3 regions of the Pseudomonas sp. PME37.24/025 genome follow, and region 1 is predicted to be linked to each of the others. Evidence: predicted binding sites of a transcription regulator. Region 1 holds the regulator's gene; each other region holds the start of a gene.
The links. The regulator sigma-54, encoded in region 1, starts transcription at its own class of promoters, with help from an activator protein. The targets are predictions, from matches to a motif close to ANTGGCATNNANNTTGCTNT.
Positions count from the first base shown of each region.

Region 2: a site for sigma-54 is predicted at 4,629-4,648, ahead of ACZ3HH_RS18390 (flagellar basal body rod protein FlgF). Genes of this name have one in related genera too.
Region 3: a site for sigma-54 is predicted at 4,461-4,480, ahead of ACZ3HH_RS18610 (pilin). Genes of this name have one in related genera too.

Region 1 is NZ_JBVHNK010000012.1:121,227-131,238, reverse strand. It holds gene ACZ3HH_RS22005 (class II fumarate hydratase) at 1-381, shown strand, start outside; gene ACZ3HH_RS22000 (hypothetical protein) at 409-849, shown strand; gene ACZ3HH_RS21995 (superoxide dismutase) at 851-1,462, shown strand; gene ACZ3HH_RS21990 (ZIP family metal transporter) at 1,759-2,652, shown strand; gene ACZ3HH_RS21985 (HPr family phosphocarrier protein) at 2,845-3,120, opposite strand; gene rapZ (RNase adapter RapZ) at 3,136-3,993, opposite strand; gene ptsN (PTS IIA-like nitrogen regulatory protein PtsN) at 3,996-4,460, opposite strand; gene hpf (ribosome hibernation-promoting factor, HPF/YfiA family) at 4,473-4,781, opposite strand; gene ACZ3HH_RS21965 (RNA polymerase factor sigma-54) at 4,861-6,354, opposite strand; gene lptB (LPS export ABC transporter ATP-binding protein) at 6,539-7,264, opposite strand; gene lptA (lipopolysaccharide transport periplasmic protein LptA) at 7,264-7,812, opposite strand; gene lptC (LPS export ABC transporter periplasmic protein LptC) at 7,799-8,371, opposite strand; gene ACZ3HH_RS21945 (KdsC family phosphatase) at 8,379-8,903, opposite strand; gene ACZ3HH_RS21940 (KpsF/GutQ family sugar-phosphate isomerase) at 8,903-9,877, opposite strand.
Region 2 is NZ_JBVHNK010000009.1:300,385-310,396, reverse strand. It holds gene flgJ (flagellar assembly peptidoglycan hydrolase FlgJ) at 1-1,127, opposite strand, end outside; gene ACZ3HH_RS18405 (flagellar basal body P-ring protein FlgI) at 1,139-2,248, opposite strand; gene flgH (flagellar basal body L-ring protein FlgH) at 2,255-2,950, opposite strand; gene flgG (flagellar basal-body rod protein FlgG) at 3,003-3,788, opposite strand; gene ACZ3HH_RS18390 (flagellar basal body rod protein FlgF) at 3,834-4,574, opposite strand; gene ACZ3HH_RS18385 (sigma-54-dependent transcriptional regulator) at 4,911-6,470, opposite strand; gene phhA (phenylalanine 4-monooxygenase) at 6,752-7,537, shown strand; gene ACZ3HH_RS18375 (4a-hydroxytetrahydrobiopterin dehydratase) at 7,642-7,998, shown strand; gene ACZ3HH_RS18370 (amino acid aminotransferase) at 7,998-9,191, shown strand; gene ACZ3HH_RS18365 (hypothetical protein) at 9,505-9,636, shown strand; gene ACZ3HH_RS18360 (hypothetical protein) at 9,710-9,907, shown strand; gene ACZ3HH_RS18355 (MFS transporter) at 10,012-10,012, shown strand, end outside.
Region 3 is NZ_JBVHNK010000010.1:36,058-46,069, forward strand. It holds gene ACZ3HH_RS18595 (DUF748 domain-containing protein) at 1-2,681, shown strand, start outside; gene ACZ3HH_RS18600 (DUF2845 domain-containing protein) at 2,681-2,977, shown strand; gene ACZ3HH_RS18605 (BON domain-containing protein) at 3,320-3,676, opposite strand; gene ACZ3HH_RS18610 (pilin) at 3,998-4,414, opposite strand; gene pilB (type IV-A pilus assembly ATPase PilB) at 4,641-6,341, shown strand; gene ACZ3HH_RS18620 (type II secretion system F family protein) at 6,344-7,561, shown strand; gene ACZ3HH_RS18625 (prepilin peptidase) at 7,563-8,435, shown strand; gene coaE (dephospho-CoA kinase) at 8,432-9,055, shown strand; gene yacG (DNA gyrase inhibitor YacG) at 9,052-9,252, shown strand; gene ACZ3HH_RS18640 (hypothetical protein) at 9,262-9,477, opposite strand; gene ACZ3HH_RS18645 (energy-coupling factor ABC transporter permease) at 9,541-10,012, opposite strand, start outside.

The DNA of each region.
Region 1 (10,012 bases):
CAAGTGATTGGCAACGACACGGTGATCACCGTCGCCGGCCAGTCGGGCAATTTCGAGTTGAATGTCATGCTGCCGATCATCGCCCAGAACCTGCTGAGCAGTATCGAGTTGCTGGCCAACGCCAGCCGTCTGCTGGGCGACAAGGCTATCGCCAGCTTCAAGGTCAACGAGGCCCGGCTCAAGGAAGCGCTCTCGCGCAATCCGATTCTGGTCACTGCACTCAACCCGATCATTGGTTATCAAAAAGCCGCTGAAATTGCCAAGAAGGCTTATCAGCAGGGCCGGCCGGTGATCGATGTCGCCCTGGAACACACCGACCTGACGCGCAGCCAACTGGAAGAACTGCTCAACCCAGAGAAGCTCACCGCAGGCGGCGTGTAATCACTGCTACCGCTTTGGAGGCTCACCATGGAGCACTGGAAACGCACGATCGAAAGGGCCAACCGCCATTTCATGCTGGGCGAACTCGTTGATGCCCGCGAGGCTTACTTGCAGGCACTGGCGCTGGCCCAAGTGTTGTTCGAGCGCTGGGCGGATGCCGACCAAGCGGTGGCGGCCTGCGTGATTTCCCACCACAACCTGGCGGACCTGCACTTGCGTCTGAACCAGCCGGAGGAGAGCGTCGAGTACCTGTGTGCGATCCATCAACGACTGTTGCAGACTATGCAGAACCCGCGACTGGCGCCGGCTTTGCGTGAAGCCGCGCTGCGCCAGAGCAGCAAAACCTATGTCGAGCTGCTGAATTTCATCAGCGATCACGGCGAGTATCCACGCACCCACCGTTTGCTGCACACCGACACCGCTTCGCCCTCGTATCAGCCTGCGCCCTTACAACATGGAGTTCATTGAAATGGCTTTTACCCTGCCTGCCTTGCCGTACGCCTACGACGCCCTGGAACCGCACATCGATGCGCAGACCATGGAAATCCACTACACCAAACACCACCAGACCTACATCAACAACCTCAACGCTGCAGTCTCAGGCACTGAGTTTGCTGAATGGCCCGTGGAAAAACTGGTGGCGGCTGTCCAGCAATTACCGGAAAAACTTCGCGCGGCGGTGATCAATCAGGGCGGTGGGCATGCCAACCATTCGTTGTTCTGGGAAGTCATGGCACCCAACGGCGGAGGCCAACCTGAAGGCGCGCTGGCCAAGGCAATCGACGAACAGCTGGGTGGTCTCGACAACTTCAAGGAGGCCTTCACCAAAGCTGCGCTGACCCGTTTTGGCAGCGGTTGGGCCTGGTTGAGCGTGACGCCGCAAAAGACCTTGATTGTTGAAAGCAGTGGCAATCAGGACAGCCCATTGATGAACGGCAATACGCCGATTCTCGGCCTGGACGTTTGGGAGCACGCTTATTACCTGCGCTATCAGAACCGACGTCCGGAATACATCAATTCGTTCTACAACGTGATCAATTGGCCCGAAGTCGCCGCGCGTTATCAGGCTGCGCTGGTTTAGGGGGCGTTCTCAACTAGTTTCCCCTCCGCGCCGGGTCTGCTGTTGTGCAGGGCAAGGCGCGAGAAGCGTGGTTTGGTCATTCCAAATAAGCTTCGAGCAACGCAGCCCTGCACAGCAGCAGGCCCGGCCCTTCGGGTTGTGCCTTAAAACGGGCCAGGCTGCGTTGCAGGCCTTGGAAAGGGAACAACCATTCCCAGCGGCCTGCGCCTTGCCTGGCCCGCTTTAAGGCGACAACGCGGTGGGGGAACTAGTTGAGAACGCCCCCTAAGTCTCTATAAAACAATCCAGGGCTGACTATGGGCACTGAAACACTGGCGGTCGGAAGTGGACGGATGTTTCGTTACGCACTGGGATCGCTGTTACTGCTGGCGGGCGTGACGTTATTGGCTGCTCAAGGGCTGAGCTGGCTGGACCTCGAACCGAAACTGCAGCGTGCCCTGCAAGGCGGGGCGATTTGTGCCTTGGGCACGGCTTTGGGCGCGGTGCCGGTGCTGGTGATTCGGCAGATGCCTCAGGTAGTCAGCGACATATTGCTCGGTTTCGGAGCCGGGGTGATGCTCGCGGCGACGGCGTTTTCGCTGATCGTGCCGGGCATTGCCGCGGCCGAAAACCTCGGGCTGACGCCTTGGGCGGCCAGCGGCCTGATCAGCTTCGGCATCATGCTGGGCGCATTCGGCTTGTTTCTGGTGGATCGCAAGGTGTCTGGCGCTACGCCTGAAATGCTCGTGGGAACGTTGGCGCGACCGGTGATTCCACCGCGGATCTGGTTGTTTGTGTTTGCCATCATTGCCCACAACATCCCCGAAGGCATGGCGGTCGGCGTCTCGGCCGGCGGTGGCATGCCCGACGCCGACAGCCTGGCTATGGGCATCGCCTTGCAGGATGTGCCGGAAGGGCTGGTGATTGCATTGGTGTTGGCCGGAGCAGGGATGTCGCGGGTCAAGGCGTCCCTGATCGGTGCTGCGTCAGGGTTGGTCGAGCCGGTCTTCGCATTGTTGTGCGCCTGGCTGGTGAGCCTGGCCGAACTGCTGTTGCCGTTGGGGCTGGCACTGGCGGCCGGTGCGATGTTGCTGGTGGTGACTCACGAAGTCATCCCCGAATCGCGCCGCCATGGTCACGACAAACTGGCCAGCCTTGGGTTGCTGATCGGATTTTGTCTGATGATGGTGATGGATACAGCGTTGGCTTGAGGTGCACAGATTTAGCGAAGAGGTGCTTTTGTGGCGAGGGAGCTTGCTCCCGCTCGGCTGCGGAGCAGTCGTGAAAGCAGCGAATGCGGTTATGTTTGTGTACAAGGGTGGCAATTTTGGGGCCGCTTCGCAGCCCCGCGGGAGCAAGCTCCCTCGCCACAAGAGCCCGCTCGATAGAGGCGCTGTTTATTCTTATTCGCCTTCGTCGAAGAAGTTGTTGATCAACGCCACCAGTGCGTCCAGCGCTTCCTGTTCCTGCTCACCTTCGGTACTCAGGTGGATTTTGGTGCCCTTGCCAGCGGCGAGCATCATCATGGCCATGATGCTTTTGCCATCGACCGTGGTCTCTGACGTGCGGCCTACTCTGATCGTGCAATCCGGAAATTGACCGGCAACCCCGACGAACTTGGCAGACGCGCGGGCATGCAGGCCCAGCTTGTTGATGATTTCGATTTCCAGAGCAGGCATCGCGATGTGAATCCTTTAGCTGAGGTCGCGGTGGCGGACCTGGACGTTCTTCAGGGTTTTTTGCAGGACCTGACCCAGACGTTCGGTCAGGTAGACAGAGCGGTGATGCCCGCCGGTGCAGCCAATGGCAATGGTGACATAGGCGCGGTTGCTGGCGGCAAAGCGGGGCAGCCACTTGAGCAGGTAGGAGGAAATGTCCTGGAACATCTCTTCGACATCCGGCTGCGCCGCTAGGTACTCGGCCACCGGTTGATCGAGCCCGGACTGTGCCCGTAGCTCCGGCTTCCAGTAAGGGTTGGGCAGGCAGCGCACGTCGAACACCAGATCGGCGTCCACCGGCATGCCTCGCTTGAAGCCGAAAGATTCCACCAGGAACGCAGTGCCCGGTTCCGGCTGATTCAGCAGGCGCAACTTGATGGTATCGCGCAGCTGATACAGGTTCAGATTGGTGGTGTTGACCTTGAGGTCAGCCAGATCGGCAATCGGCCCCAGCAGATTGGTTTCGTCCTGTATTGCCTCCGCCAGCGAGCGATTGGCGCTGCTCAGCGGGTGACGACGGCGGGTTTCCGAAAAGCGTTTGAGCAAGGTCTCTTCGTCGGCGTCCAGATACAGCACATCGCACTGTATATGCCGGCTGCGGACCTCTTCCAGCAATTCGGGGAACCGTGACAGGTGGCTTGGCAGGTTGCGGGCATCGATGGATACGGCCACCAGCGGTTGTGCCAGTTCGGTGTGAATCAGCGCGCGTTCGGCCAGTTCCGGCAGCAAGCCGGCAGGCAGGTTGTCGATGCAGTAATAGCCGTTGTCCTCGAGAACATCGAGGGCGGTGCTTTTACCTGAGCCGGAGCGGCCACTGACAATGATCAGGCGCATGATTAGTGACCGTTCTGCTCGTCCAGGACAACCTGATACAAGGCTTCGTTGCTCGGGGCGCTGCGCAGTTTTTCACGCACTTCCTTGCGATCCAGCATGCTGGCGATCTGGCGGAGCAATTCCAGGTGTGCATCGGTGGCGGCTTCCGGGACCAGCAGCACAAACAGCAGGTCAACCGGGGCGCCGTCAATGGCGTCGAAATCGATAGGGGCTTCCAGGTGCAACAGCGCACTGATTGGCGAGGTGCAGCCTTTAAGCCGGCAGTGGGGAATGGCGATGCCGTTGCCGAAACCGGTAGAACCGAGTTTCTCACGGGCAATCAGGGCCTCGAAGACGTCCTGCATTTCCAGATCCGGTACTTCGCGGTGGATGAGGTTGGCAATTTGCTCGAGGGCTTTCTTTTTACTGCCACCCGGCGCGTTCACTTGGGAACGGCCGGGGGTCAGGATGGTTTCTAGTCGGATCATGGATTGGGAGTGTTAACGACCGGTCGCGCCCTGGAGGAGGCTCTGGGTCTTTTCCTTATGCTTTTTAAGTTGGCGATCCAGCTTGTCGGTCAGCAGGTCGATGGCGGCATACATGTCCGTATGCTCGGCATTGGCGACCACTTCTCCGCCGGGAATATGCAGCGTGGCTTCGATCTTCTGCAGCAGTTTTTCGACGTTCATCGTGACTTGCACATTGGTGATCTTGTCGAAATGCCTCTCTAATCGGTCGAGTTTTTCGCCGATGTAGGTGCGCAGAGGTTCGGTCACTTCCAGTTGGTGTCCACTGATGTTGACTTGCATACAGCTTCTCCTTCGTTGCCAGTGCATAAAGCGGCAGGCAGAAATGCCTGCCACTGGAACGCTGTGGCGAGCCCGGCGGTTACATCAACCGCTTCCGTTCGCTGGAAGGCGCGATCCCCAGGGATTCGCGGTACTTGGCGACGGTGCGACGGGCTACCTGAATGCCTTGTGCCTCCAGTAAACCAGCGATCTTGCTGTCACTCAACGGCTTTTTCTGATTTTCCGCGGCAACCAGTTTTTTGATGATCGCGCGGATCGCCGTGGACGAGCATTCACCGCCTTCGGAGGTACTGACGTGGCTGGAAAAAAAGTATTTCAGTTCATAGATGCCCCGTGGGGTATGCATGAATTTTTGCGTGGTCACCCGTGAAATCGTCGATTCGTGCATGCCCACCGCTTCGGCGATGTCGTGCAGCACCAGCGGCTTCATGGCTTCGTCACCGTATTCAAGAAAGCCGCGTTGATGCTCGACGATCTGGGTGGCGACTTTCATCAGGGTTTCATTGCGGCTTTGCAGGCTTTTGATGAACCAGCGAGCTTCCTGCAGCTGATTACGCATGAACGTGTTATCAGCGCTGGTATCGGCGCGGCGCACGAAACCGGCGTATTGGGCGTTGACCCGCAGGCGTGGCACCGATTCCTGATTCAGTTCCACCAGCCAGCGCTCGTTGTCCTTGCGCACGATCACGTCGGGAACGACGTATTCGGCTTCGGTGGACTCGATTTGTGAGCCCGGGCGCGGGTTGAGGCTCTGGACCAATTCGATGACCTGACGCAGTTCATCTTCCTTGAGCTTCATGCGGCGCATCAGCTGGCTGTAGTCGCGACTGCCGAGCAGGTCGATGTAATCGGTGACCAGACGCTTGGCCTCGGCCAGCCAAGGGGTCTTGGCGGGCAGCTGACGCAGTTGCAGCAGCAGGCATTCACCGAGGTTGCGGGCGCCGATGCCAGCGGGTTCGAATTGCTGGATGCGGTGCAGGACGGCTTCGATTTCGTCCAGTTCGATGTCCAGTTCCGGGTCGAAGGCTTCGAGGATTTCCTCGAGGGTTTCGTCCAGGTAGCCCTGATTGTTGATGCAGTCGATCAGGGTCACGGCGATCAGGCGATCGGTGTCGGACATCGGTGCCAGGTTCAGTTGCCAGAGCAAATGGCTTTGCAGGCTTTCACCGACCGATGTGCGGGTGGTGAAATCCCACTCGTCGTCATCGTTGCTCGGCAGGCTGCTGGCACTGGTCTGGTAGACGTCTTCCCAGGCCGTGTCGACGGGCAATTCGTTGGGGATGCGCTCGTTCCAGTCGCCTTCCTCAAGGTTATCCACCGTTGGGGCGGTTTCCTGGTAGGAGGGTTCCTGAATGTCGGCGTTGGGTTTCTGTTCGGCGCTATCGGCCAAGGGGTCGGCGTTATCGAAGTCGTCGCCTTCTTCCTGGCGTTCGAGCATCGGATTGGACTCCAGGGCCTCCTGGATTTCCTGTTGCAGGTCCAGGGTCGACAATTGGAGCAGGCGGATGGCCTGTTGCAGCTGCGGTGTCATCGTCAGCTGCTGGCCCATTCTCAAGACTAGCGATGGTTTCATGGCAGGGGCTTAACACCTTATTCGCCGGCGCACATGCGCCATCCACTACAGAGCGCCGAAGCGCCAAACATAAGCAAATTATATGCCCGAAACTGAAGTGTTTGCCTAGAGCGCTGTAACAATAAAAACTTATTGATTTTTTATTGAAGCGAGCGCGCTCTCGGCGACCCGGGCACCTCAGTGCTTACAGGCGGAACTCATGGCCCAGATACACTTCCTTGACCAGTTCATTGGCCAGGATGGTGGCAGAGTCGCCTTCAGCGATCAGTTGGCCATCGTTGACGATGTAGGCGGTTTCGCAGATATCCAGGGTTTCGCGGACGTTGTGGTCCGTAATCAGTACGCCAATGCCTTTGGCTTTGAGGTGATGGATGATCTGCTTGATGTCGCCCACCGAAATCGGGTCCACGCCGGCGAAAGGTTCGTCGAGGAGGATGAATTTCGGATTGGTGGCCAGTGCCCGGGCGATTTCCACGCGGCGGCGTTCACCACCGGACAGGCTCATGCCGAGGTTGTCGCGGATGTGGTGGATGTGAAATTCCTGCAGCAGGCTTTCCAGCTCCTGGCGACGACCAGCCTTGTCGAGTTCCTTGCGGGTCTCGAGGATGGCCATGATGTTGTCGGCCACCGACAGTTTGCGGAAGATCGACGCTTCTTGCGGAAGATAGCCGATACCTGCCTTCGCACGGCCGTGCATCGGCTGGTGGCTGACGTCCAGATCATCGATCAGTACGCGACCCTGATCGGCCTGCACCAGGCCGACAATCATGTAGAAGCAAGTGGTTTTACCGGCACCGTTGGGACCAAGCAGGCCGACGATCTGACCGCTGTCGATGGACAGGCTGACGTCGCGCACGACCTGGCGGCTCTTGTAGCTCTTGGCCAGATGCTGAGCTTTCAGAGTTGCCATTACTGGGCCTTTTGCTCGTCGGTTTTCTTCTTCGGCTGGATCACCATGTCAATGCGAGGACGTGCCTCAGTGACCTTGTTACCCGTGGCGCGACCGGCGCTCGCAAGCTTTTTGACCGTGTCGTAGACGATTTTCTCGCCTTGGGTGACGTTGTTGTCCTTGTCGATGACTTTGGCGCGATCGATCAGCACGACGCGGTTTTGCGAGGCGTGATACTGGATAGTTACGCCGTAGCCCTGAACCGGCTTGGTATCGCCCGCCGTTTGCAGTTGTTCGAAATAGGCGAGGTTGCCCACCGAAGTCACCACGTCGATGTCGCCAGCCGGGGTGCGGGTGATGGTCACGGTGTTGCCGGTAACCTTCATCGAGCCCTGGGTAATGATCACGTCACCTTTATAGGTGGCAACGCCATTCTTGTCGTCCAGTTGGGCATCGTCGGCCTGAATGCGGATAGGCTGCTCTTGATCGTTCGGCAGAGCCCAGGCGCTCACGCTTCCCAGTGCTGCGCCCAGACTGAGCAAAATAGGGAGAGTTTTAACGAGCCTCATACTGTCCTCTTACGTTCGATAGCAGGTGTATCCTGCTTTCTTTCAAGTACGCTTTCATTCCGTTGCCTGTCGATACACCGCCAGCGCCGTCGATTCTAACGGGTTGATCGGTCTGCGCATATTGCTGCTGCGGGAACACTGTCATACGGGTGGTGGTAATCAGGGTTTTGCGGTTTTTTTCGTCGAAACGGGTGATACGTACTGAATCAATCAGCTCGACCTGAGTGCCGTCCGGATTGACTTCACCCTTCTCGCTCTGGACATGCCACGGGAATTCGGTGCCGCGGAACATGTTCAGGTCAGGATTGGTCAGCAACGTCACTTCGGTCGCTTTCAGGTGTTCGACCTTGTCCGACGTCATCTCGTATTGCAGTTTGCCGTCAGGCAGGTACTGCACGCTGTGGGCGTTGACGGCGTAATAGTCGATCGCGCTTTCATCGATCTTCGCCACCGGCTTGTCGAGGAAGCGTTCCGGGCTGATGTTCCAGTAGCCGACCGCCGCAAAAATCGCTGCTATGCAACCGAACACCAGGATGTTGCGAATTTTTTTGCTCAGCATGATGGGCTCACAGGTACGCGGCGTTGGCCGCATCGAGGTGGCCCTGGGCGCGCAGGATCAATTCGCAGAATTCGCGAGCAGCACCCTCGCCACCGCGGGCCTGGGTGATGCCGTGGGCATGTTCGCGCACGAAACTGGCAGCGTTGGCCACCGCCATACCCAGGCCTACGCGGCGAATCACTGGCAGGTCCGGCAGGTCGTCGCCAAGGTAGGCCACTTGTTCATAGCTCAGGTTGAGCTGGGCAAGAAGTTCGTCGAGCACCACCAGTTTGTCTTCGCGACCCTGATAAAGGTGTGGAATACCGAGGTTCTTCGCGCGCCGTTCAACCACTGGGGTCTTGCGGCCGCTGATGATAGCGGTCTGCACGCCGGCGGCCATCAGCATCTTGATGCCCTGGCCGTCGAGGGTGTTGAACGTCTTGAATTCGCTACCGTCTTCGAGGAAGTACAGGCGCCCGTCGGTCAGCACGCCATCAACGTCGAACACCGCCAGTTTGATCTGTTTGCCGCGTTGCAGCAGGTCCGTGCCCATTACATTACTCCCGCACGCAGCAAGTCGTGCATGTTCAAGGCGCCGACCGGACGGTCTTCGCTGTCGACTACTACCAGTGCGTTGATTTTATGGTCTTCCATGATTTTCAGCGCCTCGGCGGCGAGCATCTCGGCGCGTGCGGTCTTGCCGTGGGCTGTCATCACTTCATCAATGGTCGTGCTGTGGATATCAATGGTGCGGTCCAGAGTGCGACGCAGGTCGCCGTCGGTGAAGATCCCGGCAAGTTTTCCATCTGTGCTTAGTACGACGGTCATGCCCAACCCCTTGCGGGTCATTTCCATCAAGGCATCCTTGAGCAGCGTACCGCATGTCACTTGCGGCAATTCGGTGCCGGCATGCATGACATTTTCCACTTTCAGCAACAAGCGGCGGCCAAGGGCACCGCCCGGGTGGGAAAAAGCGAAATCTTCAGCGGTAAAGCCTCGAGCTTCAAGCAAGGCAACGGCGAGAGCATCACCCATGACCAGCGCTGCGGTGGTCGACGAGGTGGGTGCCAGGTTCAGCGGACAGGCTTCGTGTTCGACGCTTACATTGAGGTTGACTTCCGCTGCCTTGGCCAGCGGCGACTCGGGATTGCCGGTCAGGCTGATCATTTGAATGCCCTGGCGCTTGATCAGCGGCAGCAAGGTGACGATTTCGTTGGTGGAACCGGAGTTCGACAGCGCCAGAATGATGTCGTCACGGGTGATCATGCCCATGTCGCCATGGCTGGCCTCGGCCGGGTGCACGAAAAAGGCCGTGGTGCCGGTGCTGGCCAGGGTGGCGGCAATCTTGTTGCCGATGTGCCCCGATTTGCCCATGCCGACCACGACTACGCGGCCTTTGCTGGCCAGAATCATCTCGCAAGCACGTACGAAATCTGCATCGATATGGGGCAGCAAACCTTGTACGGCTTCCAGTTCGAGGCGGATGGTACGTTGTGCTGATTGAATCAGGTCGCTGGATTGGTTCATGTCGGAAATCGAATAGCCTGATGAAAAGGCGGCGATTATAACGGTAATGATCAAAACCCTCACGCAAGTTCGTCGCGGTTTGTCATTACTTGTTACCGAATCTCTCTAAATAGATGATTTCAGGTGGTCATGATG
Region 2 (10,012 bases), on a different contig from region 1:
CGATTATTGCTTTGCAGCAGCGTCACAAGGTCATGGAAGCTGTCCTTGTAAGAGCCGTAGGAACGGAACTCGGCCGTCTCCTTGACCTTCTCGCCATTTCTGAATTCGCTGGTGATCGCCCGCGCCGAATCACCCTTCCAGTTACTGCTGGCCTTGATACCGAACAGGTTGTGACTGCTGCTGCCATCCTGAGCACGCATGACCGATTTGCCCCAACCGGTTTCCAGGGCCGCCTGAGCCACCAGGTAACGCGGATCGACGCCGATGCGGTCGGCGGCTTCCTTGGCCAGCGGCAGCATGGTGTTGACGAATTCGTCGGCGGAACTGAAGGCTTTCTTCGCCGGTGCCAGGGGGATTTGCGCCATGGCACGACCATAAATCTGCAGGCGCCCGCTGGAGGACGTATCCGTTTGCGAAGCCAGCCAATCGCCGTTGTACAGGGGCCCGGAACCGGCCTTGGTGCTCTGCGGCAACTGGATGTTGTTCTGCACCGTTGTGGCGGTTGTTGCAGCGGTCGATGCCGACGGCACCAATCCTGCGAGCAAGCGGTCGGCCAGTTTCGGCGGCAGTGCCAGACGCCGCTGATTGATCAGCGCCATGTCATTGCGATGAGCACCCTCGCCCGCACTTGTCGACGCCTTCACCGAGCGCGAAGCCCACAACGGGCGTTCACCATTGAGGCGCGACAGCGGCCCGTTGGTGGCGACCGTACCGGCGGCAATCGGTGTTTCCACGGCGGCTTTCGCGGCAGCTTGCTTGGCGGCAGACGCCGCTGCGGCCTCCCCCGGCGCCATCGGTTTGTTCTTCGACATCTGGCGCATCAGCACGTCCGCCAGGCCAATACCGCCGCCTTCACGGGACATGGAAACAGCCAACTGCTGGTCGTACATTTCCTGGTACTGCTTGGCCGCCGGCGTATTGAGCGGATTGTCCTGGCCCAGCGCTTCGGTGGCCGAGCGCATGGACTTGAGCATTTCACCAAGGAACAGCGACTCGAATTCCTGCGCCACTTTGCGCATGTTCGCATCGCTGTTCTTGTCGCCGACCTTGAGCTGGTTAAGACGGTTCAGGTCCGAGTAGGAACCCGAGTCGCTGCTGCTGACCAGACCACTTTTGCGCATATCCATGGTCGCCGTCCTCAGATCACGATCAGGTCGGCTTGCAACGCGCCGGCCTGCTTCAGCGCTTCGAGAATCGCCATCAAGTCACCCGGTGCCGCGCCGACCTGGTTCACCGCACGGACGATTTCGTCGAGGGTGGTGCCCGGGCCGAACTTGAACATCGGCTTGGCCTCTTGCTGAGCATTGACCCGCGAGCGCGGCACCACCGCTGTCTGCCCGTTGGACAGAGGGCCGGGCTGGCTGACGATCGGGTCTTCGGTGATGGTCACGGTCAGGCTGCCGTGGGTTACGGCGGCCGGGGAAACCTTGACGTTCTGGCCGATCACGATGGTGCCGGTGCGCGAATTGATGATGACTTTCGCCACCGCCTGACCCGGGTCGACTTCGAGGTTTTCGAGGATCGACAAATAATCGACCCGCTGGCTCGGATCGAGTGGCGCAGTCACGCGAATCGAACCACCGTCGATGGCCTGGGCAACACCAGGGCCAAGCATGTTGTTGATCTTGTCGACGATACGCTTGGCGGTGGTGAAGTCCGAACGGTTGAGGTTCAGGGTCAGACTGTTGCCCTGATTGAAACCGCTTGGCACTGCACGCTCGACCGATGCACCGCCAGGAATGCGACCGGCCGACGGAACGTTGACGGTAATCTTCGAACCGTCACGACCTTCGGCATCGAAACCGCCAACCACCAGGTTGCCCTGAGCGATGGCGTAGACGTTGCCATCGATACCTTTGAGCGGCGTCAACAGCAAGGTGCCGCCGCGCAGGCTCTTGGAGTTACCGATGGAGGCAACGGTGATATCCACCTGCTGACCCGGCTTGGCGAACGCTGGCAAGTCGGCACTGATCGATACCGCCGCGACGTTCTTCAACTGCACGTTACCCGAACCCGCCGGCACCTTGATGCCGAACTGCGAAAGCATGTTGTTGAAAGTCTGCAGGGTGAACGGGGTCTGGGTCGTCTGGTCGCCGGTGCCGTTAAGCCCGACCACCAGGCCGTAGCCGATCAATTGGTTGGAACGCACGCCGGAAATACTGGCGATGTCCTTCAGCCGCTCGGCTTGAGCATCGAAGGCCACGGACAGCAACAGAGCGCCCGCTATGAGGCTTTTGAAATTCAACATAGCCACCTAGAAAGGGAATAGCGGGCTGAGGAAGAAACGGTCGAACCAGCCTGGCTGACTCGCATCGGCAAACGCGCCGGTGCCCGAATAGGTAATGCGTGCATCGGCGACGCGGGTCGACGACACGGTGTTGTCGGTGGCGATGTCATCGGCGCGAACGAGGCCGGCAATTCGCACCAGCTCGTCACCGGTGTTGAGGGTCAGCCACTTCTCGCCACGCACGGCAATGATGCCGTTGGGCAACACGTCGGCGACGGTCACGGTGATCGAGCCGGTCAGGCTGTTGCTCTGGCCGGACTTGCTGTCGCCCTTCGTTGAGCGGTCGGCGCTGTAGCCGGCGTTCAGACTCAGGTCGTTGCCACCGATCGGGTTATTGGTGGTCAGGCTGGAGCCGAACAACGAGGTCAGGCCGATCTTGTTATCGCTGTTCTTGTCCATCTGCGAGTTGGCGTTCTTGCTCGCCTGGGTGCGCTCGTTCAGGGTAATGGTGATGATGTCACCGACCCGGAACGCCTTGCGGTCGCTGTACAGGTTCTGTTCGAAACCGGCCTGGTAGATCGAGCCGTTATTGGCGGCAGCCGGCAGCGGCGTGCGCGGCAACACCGGGGCGTAGTAAGGGTCATTGGGCTTGGGCGGCGGAGCGACGCAGCCCGCGAGCACGACGACCCCACTCAGTGCCAGAACAGATACAAAGCGATTCATGACCCTACCTCACGGTGTTGCAGACGACCTCATGGCCGCCTCATAGACTTGATTACAGATTCTGCGTTACGAACGAGAGCATCTGGTCGGCGGTGGAGATCACCTTGGAGTTCATCTCGTAGGCGCGCTGAGTGGTGATCATGTTGACCATCTCTTCAACGGTGCTGACGTTGGACGTTTCCAGGGTGTTCTGCAGGGTGGTGCCAAAACCGGCGAGGCCCGGGGTGCCGACTTGCGGCGCGCCACTGGCAGCGGTTTCCAGGAACAGGTTGTTACCCACCGCTTGCAGACCGGCCGGGTTGATGAAGTCGGCGGTTTGCAGGTTGCCGATCACTTGGGAGGCCGGGTTGCCGGCAACGGTGATGGACACGGTGCCGTCACGACCGACCGTGAAGGTCTGGGCATCGTTTGGAATGACAATCGCCGGCTCCAGGGCGAAGCCGCTGGCGTTGACGATCTGGCCATTGGAATCCAGGTGGAACGTACCGTCACGGGTGTAGGACGTGGTGCCGTCCGGCTGCAGAATCTGGAAGAAACCGCGACCGTCGATGGCCATGTCCAATGGCTGCTCGGTGGTTTGCAGGCTACCGGCCGTGAAGTTTTTCTGGGTGCCGACGATGCGCACACCGGTACCCACTTGCAGACCCGACGGCAATTCGCTGTCCTGGGTCGACTGGGCGCCTGGCTGACGCTTGATCTGATACAGCAAGTCCTGGAACTCGGCGCGGTCACGTTTGAAACCCGTGGTCGATACGTTCGCCAGGTTGTTGGAAATGGTGGTGAGGTTGGTGTCCTGGGCGGACAGACCTGTTTTGGCAACCCATAGAGCCGGAAGCATTCGATTCTCCTCGTGCGCCTGTTTTACGGCGCGACGTTCTGATAATTAGCTGATCTGCAAGACCCGAGCCATGGCCTGGTCATCGTCTTTGGCGGTGTTCATCATCTTGATGTGCAGCTCGAACTGCTTGGCCAGCGCCAGCACCGAGGTCATTTCTTCCACGGCATTGACGTTGCTCGACTCAAGGAACCCGGACACCAGTTTGACGTTGGCATCGGCCTGCGCCGGCTTGCCGTCCTTGGTGTGGATCGAACCGTCCAGGCCTTTGGTCATGTTCTTGAAGTCCGGGTTGACCAGTTTGATGCGGTCGACTTCCGCCATCACCCGCGGGCCTTCGCCCATTGCACGGATGCTGATGGTGCCGTCTTCGCCGACTTCGATTTGCTGCTCGGGCGGCACGGCAATCGGCCCGCCATTGCCTACCACCGGCATACCGTTGCCGGCACGTAGCACGCCCAGCGCATCAACGTTGAGGCTGCCGGTGCGCACGTAGCTTTCGCCGCCGTCCGGGTTCTGCACGGCGATCCAGCCATTGCCTTGCACCGCGACATCGAGGTCGCGACCGGTTTCCACCAATGCGCCAGGGGAGAAATCGGTAGCCGGACGTTCGGACAGGGCAAACGCACGCGCCGGAAAGCTGTCACCAAACACCGGCATCGAACGGGCCTGTTCCAGGTCCTTCTGAAAACCGTTGGTAGAGATGTTCGCCAGGTTGTTGGCATGAGCCTTCTGCGCCAGTGCATTCTGGCTGGCGCCGGTCATTGCCACATAAAGGTACTTGTCCACACTCTTTCCTCTGCATGCCGGACGTTTGCCGCCCACCGCTGTACTGCTGAGCCATAAGCAATTTGCAGACCAACTTTTTTCTGGCGGCACAGGGCCCGGCAAACAAAGGACTTGAGGGATTCAGAGAGAATTGGGGGAATGTGTCGAAGACGAAAAACCGGCGGTGTTATGCCGGTTGGCGGCAAGGCTTGACCAAGGTGTTGGCGGCGCTGACGCCTTCGCGGGCAAGCCCGCTCCCACAGGTTACTTTGTTGTTCACAAAATTGTGTGCACCGAAGATCCCTGTGGGAGCGGGCTTGCCCGCGAAGAGGCCAGCACAAACATCGCACATGCCTGTCATGACTCGGTCTTGCCGACTTCATACTCACGCAACTTATTGGCAATGGTGGTATGCGAAACCCCCAGCCGCTTGCCCAATTGCCGACTGCTCGGATGCTCGGAATACAAGCGTTCCAGCACCGCTTTCTCAAAGCGCCCGACAATCTCGTCCAAGCCGCCCTCAAGGGAAAAATCGCCAAGCGGCTGACGCACGCCGTAGTCCGGTAGACGAATGTGCTCGGCTTTGACGGTCCCGCCGTCGCACAAGGAAACTGCCTGGAACAGTACGTTTTCCAACTGCCGCACATTACCCGGCCAGTGATAGTGACTGAGCCGCTCCATCGCCGCCGGCGCCAGTTTCGGCAGCGGACAACCGATCTGCCGACTGGCCTGATCGAGGAAGTGCTCCACCAGCGGCGCCAATCCGTCGAGGCATTCGCGCAGCGGCGGGATGTGCAACGAAAGCACGTTCAAGCGATGGTACAAATCCTGGCGAAACTCACCGCGTGCGCACAGCTCGGACAAGTCCACTTGCGTTGCGCAGATCACCCGCACATCCAGATAGACCTCTTCATCACTGCCTACACGACGGAAGCAGCCGTCCTGCAGAAAGCGCAGCAATTTCACCTGCAAGCGCGGGCTCATTTCGCCGACGCCATCGAGAAACAACGTACCGCCCGCCGTCAGCTCCAACAGCCCGAGCTTGCCTTCGGCCCTTGCCCCTTCGAAGGCGCCGGGGCCGTAGCCGAACAGTTCGGTCTCGGCCATGGACTCCGGCAGACCGGCGCAGTTGAGCGCCATCAGCGGTGATTGCCCACGCGGGCTCGCCAGGTGACAGGCCCGCGCCAACAATTCTTTGCCGGTGCCGGTTTCGCCTTCTATCAATAGCGGTGCATCCAGCGGCGCCATGCGTCGCGCTTCGCGAACCACCGCCGCCATCACTTTCGAGCTCTGGAAAATGCTGTCGAAGCCACGCAACTCCTGCTTACGCACGTTATAAATGCGCTCGCCCACCCGGTCCGCCCGGTGCAACGTCAACACCGCACCGGCCATGGCCTCGCTTTCGTCATGCTCCGACTGCAGCGGCGCGATGTCGGCGAGAAATACGTCGCCCTTGACCTTCACCCGCAAGCCGTTGATCCGCGACTTGTTGGCGCGCACCAGTTCCGGCAAATCGAAATCCTCGGCGTACCGCGACAGCGGAATCCCCGGCACCTCGTCCACCCGCACCCCGAGCAACTGCGCCGCCGCACGGTTGGCCGCGACGATGGAGCCACCCATGTCGATCGACAGCACTGGAAATTCCAAGGCACCGAGCAAGGCATTGAGCTCCATATGCCGACGCTCACTGGGCATCAGCCCTACGCGCTTGACGCCGAATACCCCGGCAATCGCCTCAAACTTCGGACGCAACGCCTGGAACTGAATGTTGATCAGGTTCGGGCAGTGCAGATAGATCGCATTGCCGTGCTCACCGCCCACTTCGCCGCGAGCGACGTTGATCCCGTACTCGACCAGCAGGTTGAGAATGTCGCGCAGGATACCGATGCGGTTCTGGCAGTGAACTTTGATACGCATATAAAGGCCCGTAACAGCGGTGATCGAGGCCCGGCGCAAGAAATTTTCTGCGTAGGCACTAAGTTAGTCGTCAAGATTATGTGACACCCGCCAGCCATTTCAAACCCGCAAATATCAATACTTGCGCCATAGCGGCCATTCCGTAACGAATACTTTACGAAAAGTGCGGATTTTTCCTACTATCACCGCGGTTCACCTGCTGCAACACCGCACGCCTTGGGGTATCTCTAGGTCTATAGCTGTACACACAACAAGAACGAATCCCCTAGCAGGAGAGCAGCATGAAGCAGACGCAATACGTGGCTCGTGAGCCCGATGCGCAAGGTTTTATCGACTACCCCGCCGAAGAACACGCGGTGTGGAACACGCTGATCACTCGCCAGCTGAAAGTGGTCGAGGGCCGTGCGTGCCAGGAATACCTGGACGGTATCGAAAAACTCGGTCTGCCCCACGACCGCATTCCGCAACTCGGTGAAATCAACAAGGTCCTCGGTGAAACCACCGGTTGGCAGGTTGCCCGAGTCCCCGCACTGATTCCCTTCCAGACCTTTTTCGAATTGCTGGCGAACAAGCAGTTTCCGGTGGCGACGTTTATTCGTACCCGCGAAGAGCTGGATTACCTGCAAGAACCGGACATTTTCCACGAGATCTTTGGCCACTGTCCGCTGCTGACCAACCCCTGGTTCGCCGAATTCACCCACACCTACGGCAAACTTGGCCTACAGGCTTCCAAGGAAGAACGCGTGTACCTGGCGCGCCTGTACTGGATGACCATCGAGTTCGGCCTGGTCGACACCCCACAAGGCCTGCGCATCTACGGTGGCGGCATTCTGTCTTCGCCCAAAGAAACCGTTTACTGCCTGTCGGACGAGCCTGAACATCAGGCCTTCGATCCACTGGAATGCATGCGCACGCCATACCGCATCGACATTCTGCAACCGCTGTACTTTGTCCTGCCGAACCTCAAGCGCCTGTTCGATCTGGCCCACGAAGACATCATGGGCATGGTCAAGCAAGGTATGCAGCTAGGGTTGCGCGCACCGAAATTTCCGCCAAAAGCTGCGTGAGCCGCCGTTTTTAGAATCAAGTGAGTCTGTCCGGAACCGACGCTTTGCTTTAGCGTGGTAACACTGACAGCCGACTTCCAATAATTCGATTTCAGGAACCCATCATGTCCACATTGAACCAAGCCCATTGCGAAGCCTGCCGCGCCGATGCCCCTCAAGTCAGCGACGAAGAACTGCCGATCCTGATCAAGCAAATCCCTGACTGGAACATCGAAGTCCGCGACAGCGTGATGCAGCTGGAAAAAGTTTTCCTGTTCAAGAATTTCAAACACGCGCTGGCGTTCACCAACGCCGTCGGTGAAATCTCCGAGGCCGAAGGTCACCACCCGGGCCTGCTGACCGAGTGGGGCAAAGTCACCGTGACCTGGTGGAGCCACTCCATCAAGGGCCTGCACCGCAACGATTTCATCATGGCCGCGCGCACTGACGAAGTGGCCAAAGACGCCGAGGGCCGCAAATAATGCATTTCGACGCCATCGGCCGAGTACCCGGCGATCCGATTCTCGGCCTGATGGAGGCCTATGCGCTGGACCCTAATCCGCGCAAATTCGACCTTGGCGTGGGTGTCTACAAAGACGCCCAGGGCCTGACGCCAATCCCCGAAGCGGTGAAGCTCGCCGAGCAGCACTTGGTGGAGCGTCAATCCACCAAGACCTACATCGGCGGCCACGGCAATGTAGCGTTCGGCAAGGTCATCAACGAGTTGGTGCTTGGCGCTGACTCGGCGCTGATCGCCGAACAACGGGCCGGTGCCACTCAAACGCCGGGCGGCACTGGCGCATTGCGCTTGAGCGCCGACTTCATCGCCCAATGCCTGCCGGGCCGTGGCGTGTGGTTGAGCAACCCGACCTGGCCGATTCACGAAACCATTTTCGCGGCGGCCGGGGTCAAGGTCAGTCATTACCCGTACGTGGGCAGCGATAACCGTCTCAATGTGGAAGCGATGCTGGCGGTGCTCAATGAAGCACCCAAGGGCGATGTGGTGCTGCTGCATGCCTGCTGCCACAACCCGACCGGTTTCGATCTGTCCCATGACGATTGGCGTCGAGTGCTGGACGTGGTGCGCAGTCGCGATTTGCTGCCACTGATCGACTTCGCTTATCAGGGTTTCGGCGACGGCCTGGAGCAAGATGCCTGGTCGACCCGGCTGTTCGCCGCCGAGTTGCCGGAGGTGCTGATCACCAGTTCCTGCTCGAAGAACTTCGGCCTGTACCGCGACCGCACTGGCGCACTGATTGTCTGCGCGATAACCGCCGACAAGCTGGTGGATATCCGCAGCCAACTGGCCAACATCGCCCGTAACCTGTGGTCGACGCCACCGGATCATGGCGCCGCCGTGGTCGCGACTATCCTCGGCGATCCAGAGCTGAAAAGCCGCTGGGCCGACGAAGTGGAAGCCATGCGTTTGCGTATCGCCCAGTTGCGCAGCGGCCTGGTGGAAGCGCTTGAACCCCATGGCTTGCGCGAGCGATTTGCGCACATTGGTGTGCAACGCGGGATGTTTTCCTACACCGGTTTGTCGCCGGAGCAGGTCAAGCAGCTGCGCGAGCATCACAGCGTGTACATGGTGAGCTCAGGCCGGGCTAACGTGGCAGGGATTGATGCGACGCGCCTGGACTTGCTGGCCGAAGCTATCGCTGAGGTCTGCAAGTAACACGACGCAATGGCGAGCTCCCTGTGGCGAGGGAGCTTGCTCCCGCTCGAGCGCGTAGCGGTCGCAAAAACCGCAACCGAGTTCTAACGCAAACAACTCATTGCCTGCATTGGGGCCGCTCCGCAGCCCAGCGGGAGCAAGCTCCCTCGCCACAGTAGGTCTTCGCCCCTGTAGACCTGTCTAGACAATCCCATCCGTCGCAACAATTGGATATAAAAGTCTTTTTGTCATTTCTCCTGCTGTATCCTGCGCAGGCTTTTTTAAAAGCGCGGATCTACCAGATCTATCAACAGACTTAGCGAGGAGCGCGAACATGCACGAGATCCCTAATCTCCCCTTCCCAAGCCTGCACGAAACTGAGCAGACAACCACGCAACAAGCCGGTGCCCAACAGCCCGAGACGAAAGAAGCACCTGAACGCCGCCAGGCCGACAGCGAAGACTGATACCTGCACGACCAGACCGTGTGGAAAGCGCTAATATGCGCTTTCCACACCGCCTGAACCTTGAGCCTTCCCCATGACCGATGAATTCACTCCTCCTTTTGATGAAGAGCTGCAGGCCAGCGTCCTGATCGGCACCGCCGAGAAGATGATCGAGATCTGGAACCGCCTTTCCCCCGAGAAACAAGCCGCCCTGCTGGCCCGCTTCGGTAGCGAAGAAAATGCCTTGGCCGCCCTGGTCACGACGCAACTGGTTGCCCCCGCCAAATCCTGATCATCCCCATCCGGGAAATAGTTTTACTTTTTCACGCCCCGCGACCGCCCGCGCCGCTATCATAAGCAGCCTATCTATCCTGCTGCCCCGTGGACCTTTTACCCA
Region 3 (10,012 bases), on a different contig from region 1:
TCTGGACCAAGGCCTTGCACCTGTCCGATATCGAACTGGACAAACCCAAGACCGAAATCCTCTTCGGCAAGGACGGCAAACTCAACCTGCTCGGCCTGTTCAAAATCCCCGCCAGCGAACCGACCCCGGTCGATCCGGACGCCAAACCATTCCCGCTGCGCGTGGAGCGGATCAAACTGGCCGGCGGCTCCGTACATTTCGAGGATGCACGGCCCAGCGAACCCATCGAATTCCTCTACGACAAACTCGATTTCGAACTGAAAAACCTCAGTACCCTGCCCGAAGACAGTGCCGACATGACGTTGGTGGCCATCGGCCCGGCAGGTGGACAGATCGACTGGACCGGTAACTTCAGCCTGATCCCGATCGCCTCCGAAGGTAAGCTGAAAATCACCGATGGCAAGATGAAATCCTTTTGGCCCTATGTGCGCGATGCTGTGCCACTTGCACTCGAAGATGGCGTGGTCAGCCTCAGCACCGACTACAAACTCAACCTGGCCAAGGAAACCGAACTGCTGCTGAGCAACGTTGCCGTCAGCGTTGCGCCTTTCGCCATCAAGACTCCAGATGGTCGACCGCTGGCGAAGCTCGAGCGGCTGGACATCAGCGAAACCACCGTAGACCTGGCCAAACAGCAAGTGGTGGTCGGCAAAATTCGCAGTCAGAAACTGGAAACCTGGGCCGCCCTCGAAGCCGACGGGCAACTCGATTGGCAAAAACTGTTCGCCAGTCAGCCATCCAAAGCGGCCGCCAAGGCCAGTGCCGAGCCGACCAGCACACCGGCAGCTGCCGATTCGCCGAAGCCTGAACCGACCACGCCGAGCAAGCCTTGGCAGGTGCTGCTCAAAGACGTGCAATTGCGCAATTATCAAGTGCACCTGGCCGACCGCAAGGCACAACCGGCGGTGGCCCTGGAGCTGGGTCCGCTGAACCTGGACCTGCAAAACTTCGACAGCCTCAATGGCTCACCTTTCAACCTCAAGCTCGACACCGGCGTGGGTAAGCAAGGCAAGATCACCGCGGATGGCGTGGTCAATCTGGCCCCGATCAGCGCCAAACTGAACGTGCAGACGAAGGACATCGACCTGCGGATTGCCCAGTCCTACATCAACCCGTTCATTCGTCTTGAACTGCGCAGCGGCATGTTGGGCAGTGATCTGGCGGTCGACCTGAAAAGCACCGAGCCGCTGGCGTTCAATGTCACAGGTCGCGCCCAGGTCGATCAACTGCATACCCTCGACACCCTGAAAACCCGCGACTTCCTCAAGTGGCAACAGTTGGTGCTCGAAGGCCTGAATTATCAACATGGCGACAGCCTGTCGATCGACAAGGTCAACTTGTTCCAGCCTTATGCACGCTTCATGATCAACGATGATCGCACTACCAACGTCGATGACCTGTTGATCCCGCAACCGGCCGACTCCGGCACCACAACCACCACTGCGGCCAAACCGGCAGCCGGAAAAGAAAAACCGCTGGGCATCCACATTGGCGGCATTGCCATCAATGACGGTTCGGCAAACTTCGCCGACTTCAGTCTGACCCCGAATTTCGCCACCGCCATTCAACAGCTCAACGGTAAGATCGGCACCATCGACAGCCGACAGGCAAAACCGGCCAGCGTTGACGTCAAAGGCAAGGTCGACCGCTATGCGCCAGTGACCATCAAGGGGTCGGTCAACCCGTTCGATCCGATGGCCAGCCTGGACATCGCCACCAGTTTCAAACGAGTGGAATTAACGACCTTGACGCCCTACTCCGGCAAGTTCGCCGGTTACCGTATCCGCAAGGGCCGGCTCAATCTCGACCTGCATTACAAGATCACCAACGGCCAGCTCCTGGCCGAAAACAAAGTGGTGGTCGAGCAGTTGCAACTGGGTGAAAAGGTCGACAGCCCAGACGCCGTGAGCCTGCCGCTGAAACTGGCGATTGCCTTGCTCAAGGATGTCGACGGCAAGATTTCCATCGAGCTGCCGGTGAGTGGCGACCTGAACAACCCGCAATTCAGTGTCATGCCGATTATCTGGCAGACCCTGCGTAATCTGATTGTGAAAGCGGCCGCAGCGCCATTCAAAATGATTGGCGGTCTGGTCAGCGGCGGCGGCGGTTCGGAAGATTTGGGCACGGTGGCGTTCGCACCGGGTTCCAGCGACCTGAGCAAAGACGCCGAAACGGCGCTGGTCAAACTGTCCCAAGCGCTCAAGGAGCGTCCAGCCCTGCGCCTGGAAATCGAAGGCACCGCCGCCAAGAGCAGCGATGGCCCGCTGATTGCCGAGCAGCGCCTGGAGCGGGAATACCAGTACAACTACTACAAAATGCTCCAGCGTCGCGGTGACAAAGTGCCGGCCCAGGCCTCGTTGCTGGACGTACCGGACAACGAAAAAGGCCCGCTGCTTGAAGGGATCTACCGCACACGCCTCAAGATCCAGCCGCCCGCCGAATGGAAGGACTTGGGCAAGGAAGAACGCAGTAAAAAAATGCGTGAAGGTGTGATCGCGTTCTGGAGCTCCAGCGAGGTGCTGTTGCGTCAACTGGGGCAAGAGCGGGCCAGCAGCATCAAGGATTATCTGGTGGACAAAGGTCAGTTGGCCGATGACCGTGTGTACTTCATCGACGCCAGCCTCGGTGAGGCAGAAAGCGATGGCCGGGTTATCACGCCTTTGCACCTGGATGCCGAGTGATGGGCGCACGCTGGCTTCTGAGCCTGACCCTGGCGCTGGCTGCCGGCCAGGCAGCGGCGGCCGATACCTTGCGCTGCGGCAGTCAATTGATCAGCGTCGGGGACAGGTCCGGCGAAGTGCTGCAGAAATGCGGAGAGCCCGTTGCTCGTGACGTGTTGGGCTACAAGCGCAGCGCCAATCGGAGGGAAGAGTTTCAGGTCGAGGAGTGGACCTACGGCCCCAACAGCGGGATGTACCAGTACCTGCGCTTTGAAGGAAACCGGTTGGTTCGAATCACCAGCAAGCGTGGGAATTGAAGCCACCACAAACCAATGTGGGAGCGAGCCTTTGTGGCGAGGGGGCTTGCCCCCGTTCGATTGCGAAGCAATCGTAAATCGGTCATCGCATTCCCATTCAAGATCGCGGTGCCTGGTTTCAGGGGCGCTCCGCACCCCCAACGGGGGCAAGCCCCCTCGCCACAAAGGCTCGCTCCCACAGTTGTTTTTGCATTGCTCCCAATAGAACAGGCCCCGACACGAATGCCGGGGCCTGTAATGGCCACGTCCTTGTGGCCTTTCGCATGAACTCTCAAGTCGCGGCAGACGTATGACTCGGCCCGTCTACCGCACCTTCTCCCGGTCCAGGCGAGAAGCCTTGCCTTACTCGGCTTTCAGGCCGTCAGCGGACACCGCTTGGACGCCTTTGATTTTCTTGGCGATGGCCACCGCGGTTGCTTTCTGAGCGTCAGTCACCGCAACGGTGGACGACAGCGACACTACGCCTTTGTTGGTTTCGACTTTGATGTCGGTGCCTGGAATGCCTTTTTCGGTCACCAGGTCTGCTTTGACTTTGGTAGTGATCCAGGTATCGGAAGTAGCTTCTTTGGCTTTGGTCACTTCACCGGCAGCCAGCGTCATGGGAGCCTGGGTGGTTTGGGTGGTCTGTGCAAATGCAGCGCTGGCCATTGTCAGGGTCAGCGCGGTAGCAGTAGCGGCAGCGATCGCGAACTTCTTCATACGAGTAACTCCTGTTCTTCTGGAAAGTCTGCTGCGTGTCGTCTTGTCAGCAGGGTTACCTGAGAGAGTGCGAACGCTGTGCCAACTGTTCGATAAAAAATAAATACATATAAATCAATAACTTAATAACAATGACAATTTTCGAAATCATGCAAAATGCATGAGTACAAAATTATCGACATGCAACTTGCGGGTTTTAGCGCAGGCCTAAAGCCATGAATTGTCGGAGTTTTCCTGATTATCCGACGCCCTCCAAAATGCCCCATAAAAAATGCCCCGCTTCGTGAGAGGCGGGGCACTGGGTATGCCTGGCAAAGTGAATCAGGTGCCGCTGGCGGTGCAGCCTTTTGGACTGTACTCCGGCGCAACCGTGGTGCCACATGTCCAGCCACCGGCGAGGGTACGCGAAAGCGTAATGGTTTTGCTGAGCACAGGCCCTGGAGCATTGAGGATCGTGCAGGCAATAGTGCCCACACCGCTAGAGGAGGTACCCGATGCCGTAATCGTGCAGTTACCTGTAGTCGCCGTACCGCCGATCGATGTGAGGGTAGGATCTGTGCCCTGATTCATAATGTCTTCGAAAGGCACCTTCAATGCCGAAATCTCTGCAAGAGCAGCGGTTACTTTCGCCCGCGATTGATACTTCGAATACTGCGGCAACGCAAACGTCGCCAGAATCCCGATGATCGCCACGACGATCAGCAGTTCGATCAAGGTAAAACCATTTTGATTTTTCATAGACAGGCTCCATGCATGAGTCGATATCTCATGATCTGAACAAGGCACAGCACAGGTCATGCCAAGCCGCGTGCGCCCCTGCCTGCGGGGCGCGAGATCGCGGTAAAGACCTTTCCTACTCCAAGGATCCGCACTATCTGACACTTTTTGTCACCTCACACCGGCTGGTTTGGTTCCACAGCTTGACTAGGCTATAAGTCATTAACTGCCTGCGTCCGGAATCCCAATGAATGACATTGCCCTTAGCGGTCTGGCCAAGCAATTGGTACTGGCCGAGCTGATCACTGACCAAAGTGCGCAACAGGCGTATCAACAAGCCCAACGCAATCGAATTTCTCTGGTCAGCTATCTGGTGCAAAACAAACTGCTGAAAAGCTGGCAGGTCGCCGAGGTGGCCTCGGAGCATTTCGGCATGGCCCTGTTGGACCTCAACTGCCTGGACAAGGACACCCAACCCCGAGGACTGGTCAGCGAGAAGCTGATCCGTCAGCACCATGCCCTGCCCCTCTGGCGGCGTGGTAACAAGCTGTTCGTGGGGATTTCCGACCCGACCAATCATCAAGCCATCAACGACATCCAGTTCAGCACCGGGCTGAGCACCGAAGCCATCCTGGTGGAGGAAGACAAGCTCAGCGATGCCATCGAAAAATTCTTCGACAACCACTCCACCGGCCTCGAAGACATGGCCGATGTCGACCTCGACGGGCTGGACATCGAGTCGGTCGATGAGCAGAAACAGGACCCCATTGCAGGGCAAGATACCGATGACGCGCCCGTGGTTCGCTTCGTCCACAAGATGCTACTCGATGCGATCAAGAGCGGCTCTTCCGACCTGCATTTCGAGCCCTATGAAAAAATCTACCGCGTGCGGATGCGCACCGACGGCATGCTGCGGGAGGTCGCCAGGCCGCCGACGCAACTGGCCAACCGCATTGCTTCGAGACTGAAGGTCATGGCCAGTCTCGACATCTCCGAGCGGCGCAAACCCCAGGACGGGCGAATCAAGATGCATCTGTCCAAAAGCAAATCCATCGACTTCCGGGTCAATACCCTGCCGACCCTGTGGGGCGAGAAGGTGGTAATCCGGATCCTCGACCCTTCCAGTGCACAAATGGGCATCGACGCCCTCGGCTACGAACCCGAGCAAAAAGACCTGTACATGGCCGCCCTCAAGCAGCCACAGGGGATGATTCTGGTAACCGGCCCCACCGGCTCGGGCAAGACCGTGTCGCTCTATACCGGGTTGAATATCCTCAACACCGTCGACATCAACATCTCCACTGCCGAAGACCCGGTAGAAATCAACATGGAAGGCATCAACCAGGTCAACGTCAATCCCAGGCAGGGACTGGATTTCGCCCAGGCGCTGCGCTCGTTTCTGCGCCAGGACCCGGACGTGATCATGGTCGGTGAAATCCGCGATCTCGAAACCGCCGAAATCGCCATCAAGGCTGCCCAGACCGGACACATGGTGCTTTCCACCCTGCACACCAACAGCGCCGCGCAAACCCTGACCCGCTTGCACAACATGGGGATTCAGGGATTCAACATCGCGACCTCGGTCAGCCTGATCATCGCCCAGCGCCTGGCGCGCAAACTGTGCAGTCATTGCAAAAAGCCCATCGACATTCCCCGCGAGGCGTTGCTCAAAGAAGGCTTTCCCGAGGAACGCATCGGCTCGTTCACGATCTATGAACCGGTCGGTTGCGATCAATGCAACAGCGGTTACAAAGGGCGAGTAGGGATTTATGAAGTGGTAAAGAACACCCCGGACCTGCAACGGCTGATCATGGCCGAAGGCAATTCACTGGAAATCGACATCCAGATGCGTAAGGACGGCTTCAACGACCTGCGTACTTCGGGCCTGCTCAAGGCCATGCAAGGCATCACCAGCCTTGAAGAAATCAACCGGGTCACCAAGGACTGAACATGGCGGTCAAAGCAGCGAAAATCAGCGTATATGCCTGGGAAGGCACAGACAAAAAAGGCACAAAAATGACCGGCGAATTGACCGGCCAAAATCCCGCGCTGATCAAGGCGCAGTTACGCAAGCAAGGCATCAACCCGGGCAAGGTGCGAAAAAAAACCGCATCCATTTTCAGTGCCGGCAAACGCATCAAGCCCTTGGACATTGCCCTGTTTACCCGGCAGATGGCGACCATGATGAAAGCCGGCGTACCGTTGCTGCAATCGTTCGACATTATCGGCGAGGGCTTCGATAACCCGAACATGCGCAAGCTGGTGGACGAGGTGAAACAGGAAGTCGCGGCCGGTAACAGCTTCGCCGCTGCCCTGCGCAAAAAACCCCAGTATTTCGATGAGCTGTACTGCAACCTTGTTGATGCCGGCGAACAGGCCGGCGCTCTGGATACCCTGCTGGAACGGGTGGCGACCTACAAGGAAAAGAGTGAAAGCCTCAAGGCCAAGATCAAGAAAGCCATGACCTATCCGCTGGCCGTGGTGTTCGTCGCGATCATCGTGACCGGGATTCTGCTGGTCAAGGTGGTGCCGCAATTCGAGTCGGTATTCTCCGGGTTTGGCGCCGAGCTGCCGGCATTCACCGTGATGGTCATCGGCTTGTCGGAGTTCATGCAGGCCTGGTGGTGGATGCTGCTCGGCGTGCTGGCTGGAGCATTCTTCGGCGTACGTCACGCGTTGAAAAAGTCCCCGGGTCTGCGGGACCGGATGGACACCTGGCTGCTGAAACTGCCGTTGGTTGGCGCGCTCATGTACAAGTCCGCCGTGGCCCGTTACGCCCGCACCTTGTCGACGACGTTTGCCGCCGGGGTGCCATTGGTCGAAGCCCTGGATTCAGTGGCGGGCGCGACCGGCAACATCGTGTTCAAGCGAGCGGTGTTACGTATCAAGCAGGACGTTTCCACCGGCATGCAGCTGAATTTTTCCATGCGCACCTCCGGTATCTTTCCGAACATGGCGATTCAGATGACGGCCATTGGCGAAGAGTCCGGCGCTCTGGACGACATGCTCGACAAGGTCGCGAGTTTCTACGAGGCTGAGGTGGACAACATGGTCGATAACCTGACCAGTCTGATGGAGCCGTTCATTATGGTGGTACTGGGGGTTGTCGTCGGCGGCCTGGTCGTTGCGATGTACCTGCCCATCTTCCAACTCGGCTCAGCGATCTGATATGTCCTTGAACGATTTTTTGAGTCTCAACCCACTGGCCTTCACGATCACCGCATTGGTGATCGGCTTGCTGATCGGCAGTTTTCTCAACGTGGTGGTCTGGCGCTTGCCGAAAATGCTTGAGCGTGAATGGCGCCTGCAGGCCCATGACGTACTGGATTTGCCACCCGAAGCCCCCGGCCCGGCTTACAACCTGATACTGCCTCACTCCGAGTGCCCAGACTGTGGCCATCGGATTCGAGCGTGGGAAAACATTCCCGTGCTCAGTTACCTGTTTTTACGTGGGCGATGCTCGAACTGCGCGACGCCGATCAGCAAACGTTACCCGCTGACCGAACTGGCCTGTGGCGCGCTGTCGGCGTTCGTCGCCTGGCATTTCGGTTTCGGTTGGCAGGCCTGCATGGTGCTGGTCCTGAGCTGGGGCCTTTTGGCGATGAGCCTGATCGACGCCGAACACCAGCTGTTGCCGGACGTGCTGGTGCTGCCGTTGATATGGCTGGGGTTGATCGTCAACAGTTTCGGGCTCTTCGTGTCACTGCATGACGCGCTCTGGGGCGCGGTGGCCGGCTACATGGCGCTGTGGACCGTGTTCTGGCTGTTCAAGCTGATCACCGGCAAGGACGGCATCGGCTATGGTGACTTCAAGCTATTGGCGATGCTCGGCGCCTGGGGCGGCTGGCAGATCCTGCCGCTGACCATCCTGCTGTCATCGCTGCTGGGCGCCATCATCGGGGTAATTTTGTTGCGCCTGCGGGACGCAAAAACCTCGACTCCGCTGCCCTTTGGCCCCTATCTGGCCATTGCCGGCTGGATTGCCTTGCTCTGGGGTGGTCAAATAACCGGCTTCTATTGGCAGTTTGTCGGTTTGAAATGAATACCCCTGTGGAAAAACCCTGGATTCTCGGCCTGACCGGCGGCATCGGCAGCGGCAAAAGCGCGGCAGCCCAGCACTTCATCGATCTGGGCGTGCATGTGGTGGACGCCGACCATGCGGCTCGCTGGGTGGTGGAACCCGGTCGCCCGGCACTGGCGAAGATCGCCGAGCACTTTGGCCCCGGCGTGCTGCAAGCAGACGGTCAACTGAATCGCGCGGCGCTGCGCAAGCTGATCTTCGAAGTGGCGGATGAACGCCGCTGGCTCGAAGCACTGCTGCATCCGCTGATCGCCGAAGAAATAGCCCACCATCTGGCCAAGGCACAATCGTCTTACGCGATTCTGGTTTCGCCGCTGCTGATCGAGTCCGGGCAGTACGCCATGACCCAACGGGTCCTGGTGATCGATGCCCCGGAACAGTTACAGATCGAACGCACCCTGCAACGTGACCAGACCAGCGAACAGCAGGTCCAGGCGATCCTCAAGGCCCAGTCCAGCCGACAGGACCGCGTGAACCACGCCGACGATGTGGTGGTCAACGACCGCGACCTCGCCTGGCTGCACAGCGAGGTCGAACGACTGCATCACTTTTACCTTACTTTGCGTGGAGGCCAGTCATGAGCCAAACCCCAACCGTCGAATGCCCAACCTGCGGCGCCCCTGTCGAATGGAGCCCGGAGAGCAAGTTCCGGCCGTTCTGTTCGGACCGGTGCAAACTGATCGACCTGGGCGCCTGGGCGTCGGAAGAGCACAAGATCCCGGTGAGCCCGGATGCCGAAGACGAAATGTTCAGCGAAGACTTCGACCCGCGCCACTGATCCCGACCCTCAGGGCCGCATAAAGCCATAATCCTGGCCCTCGTCGAGGTTCTCGGCGAGAAACCGCAACTCATCGGCCAGGTCTTCTATATTGCGTACCGCCTTGCTCTGCTGCACCACCGCACTGAGCAAGGCGCGCAGGCTCAACCCCGGATCGAAGCCCACCTCTTGCGCCACATCCAGACTCTGACGCATCTCCTGCCTGGCCCACTCATACACACTCATGCCATTGCTCCTGAAGGTTTTCCAGAGCATGGATTCGGCAACGTTTTTTGGATTTGATGTGGATCAAGATTTGGGATCGTCGTCTTTCCAGGGCGCCGAAAGGTAGCGCGTGCGATTGAATGTCTCCAGCCACTCAGGGCAGAACACCACCAATGCGCTGACCACCATGCCGTTGATAAACGCTTCGGGGAAAATGAGCAGCCACAGATAGCCGACAAAATCTTCCAGCCAATACGGCATGGCGAAACGTTCGTCGTACCACAGTAGCGTGAGCGCCAGAATCAAACACAACAGGGCCGACAACGCAGCGGCAAAAAAGCCGGAACAGAAGATGTACACAAAGGGATTACGCGGCTGCGCGCGCTCGACCAGGATGGCGCAGCACTCGGTAATCAGCACCGGCAGCAGAATCAGCAGCGCGCCGTTGACCCCCATGGCCGCCATGTCCTGCCGCCCGAGCAGCACCAATCCCGTTTGCGCGACCAACCCGCCGACAATCGCCAACGGCCAATCCAGCAGCAACGTCACCGCCGTC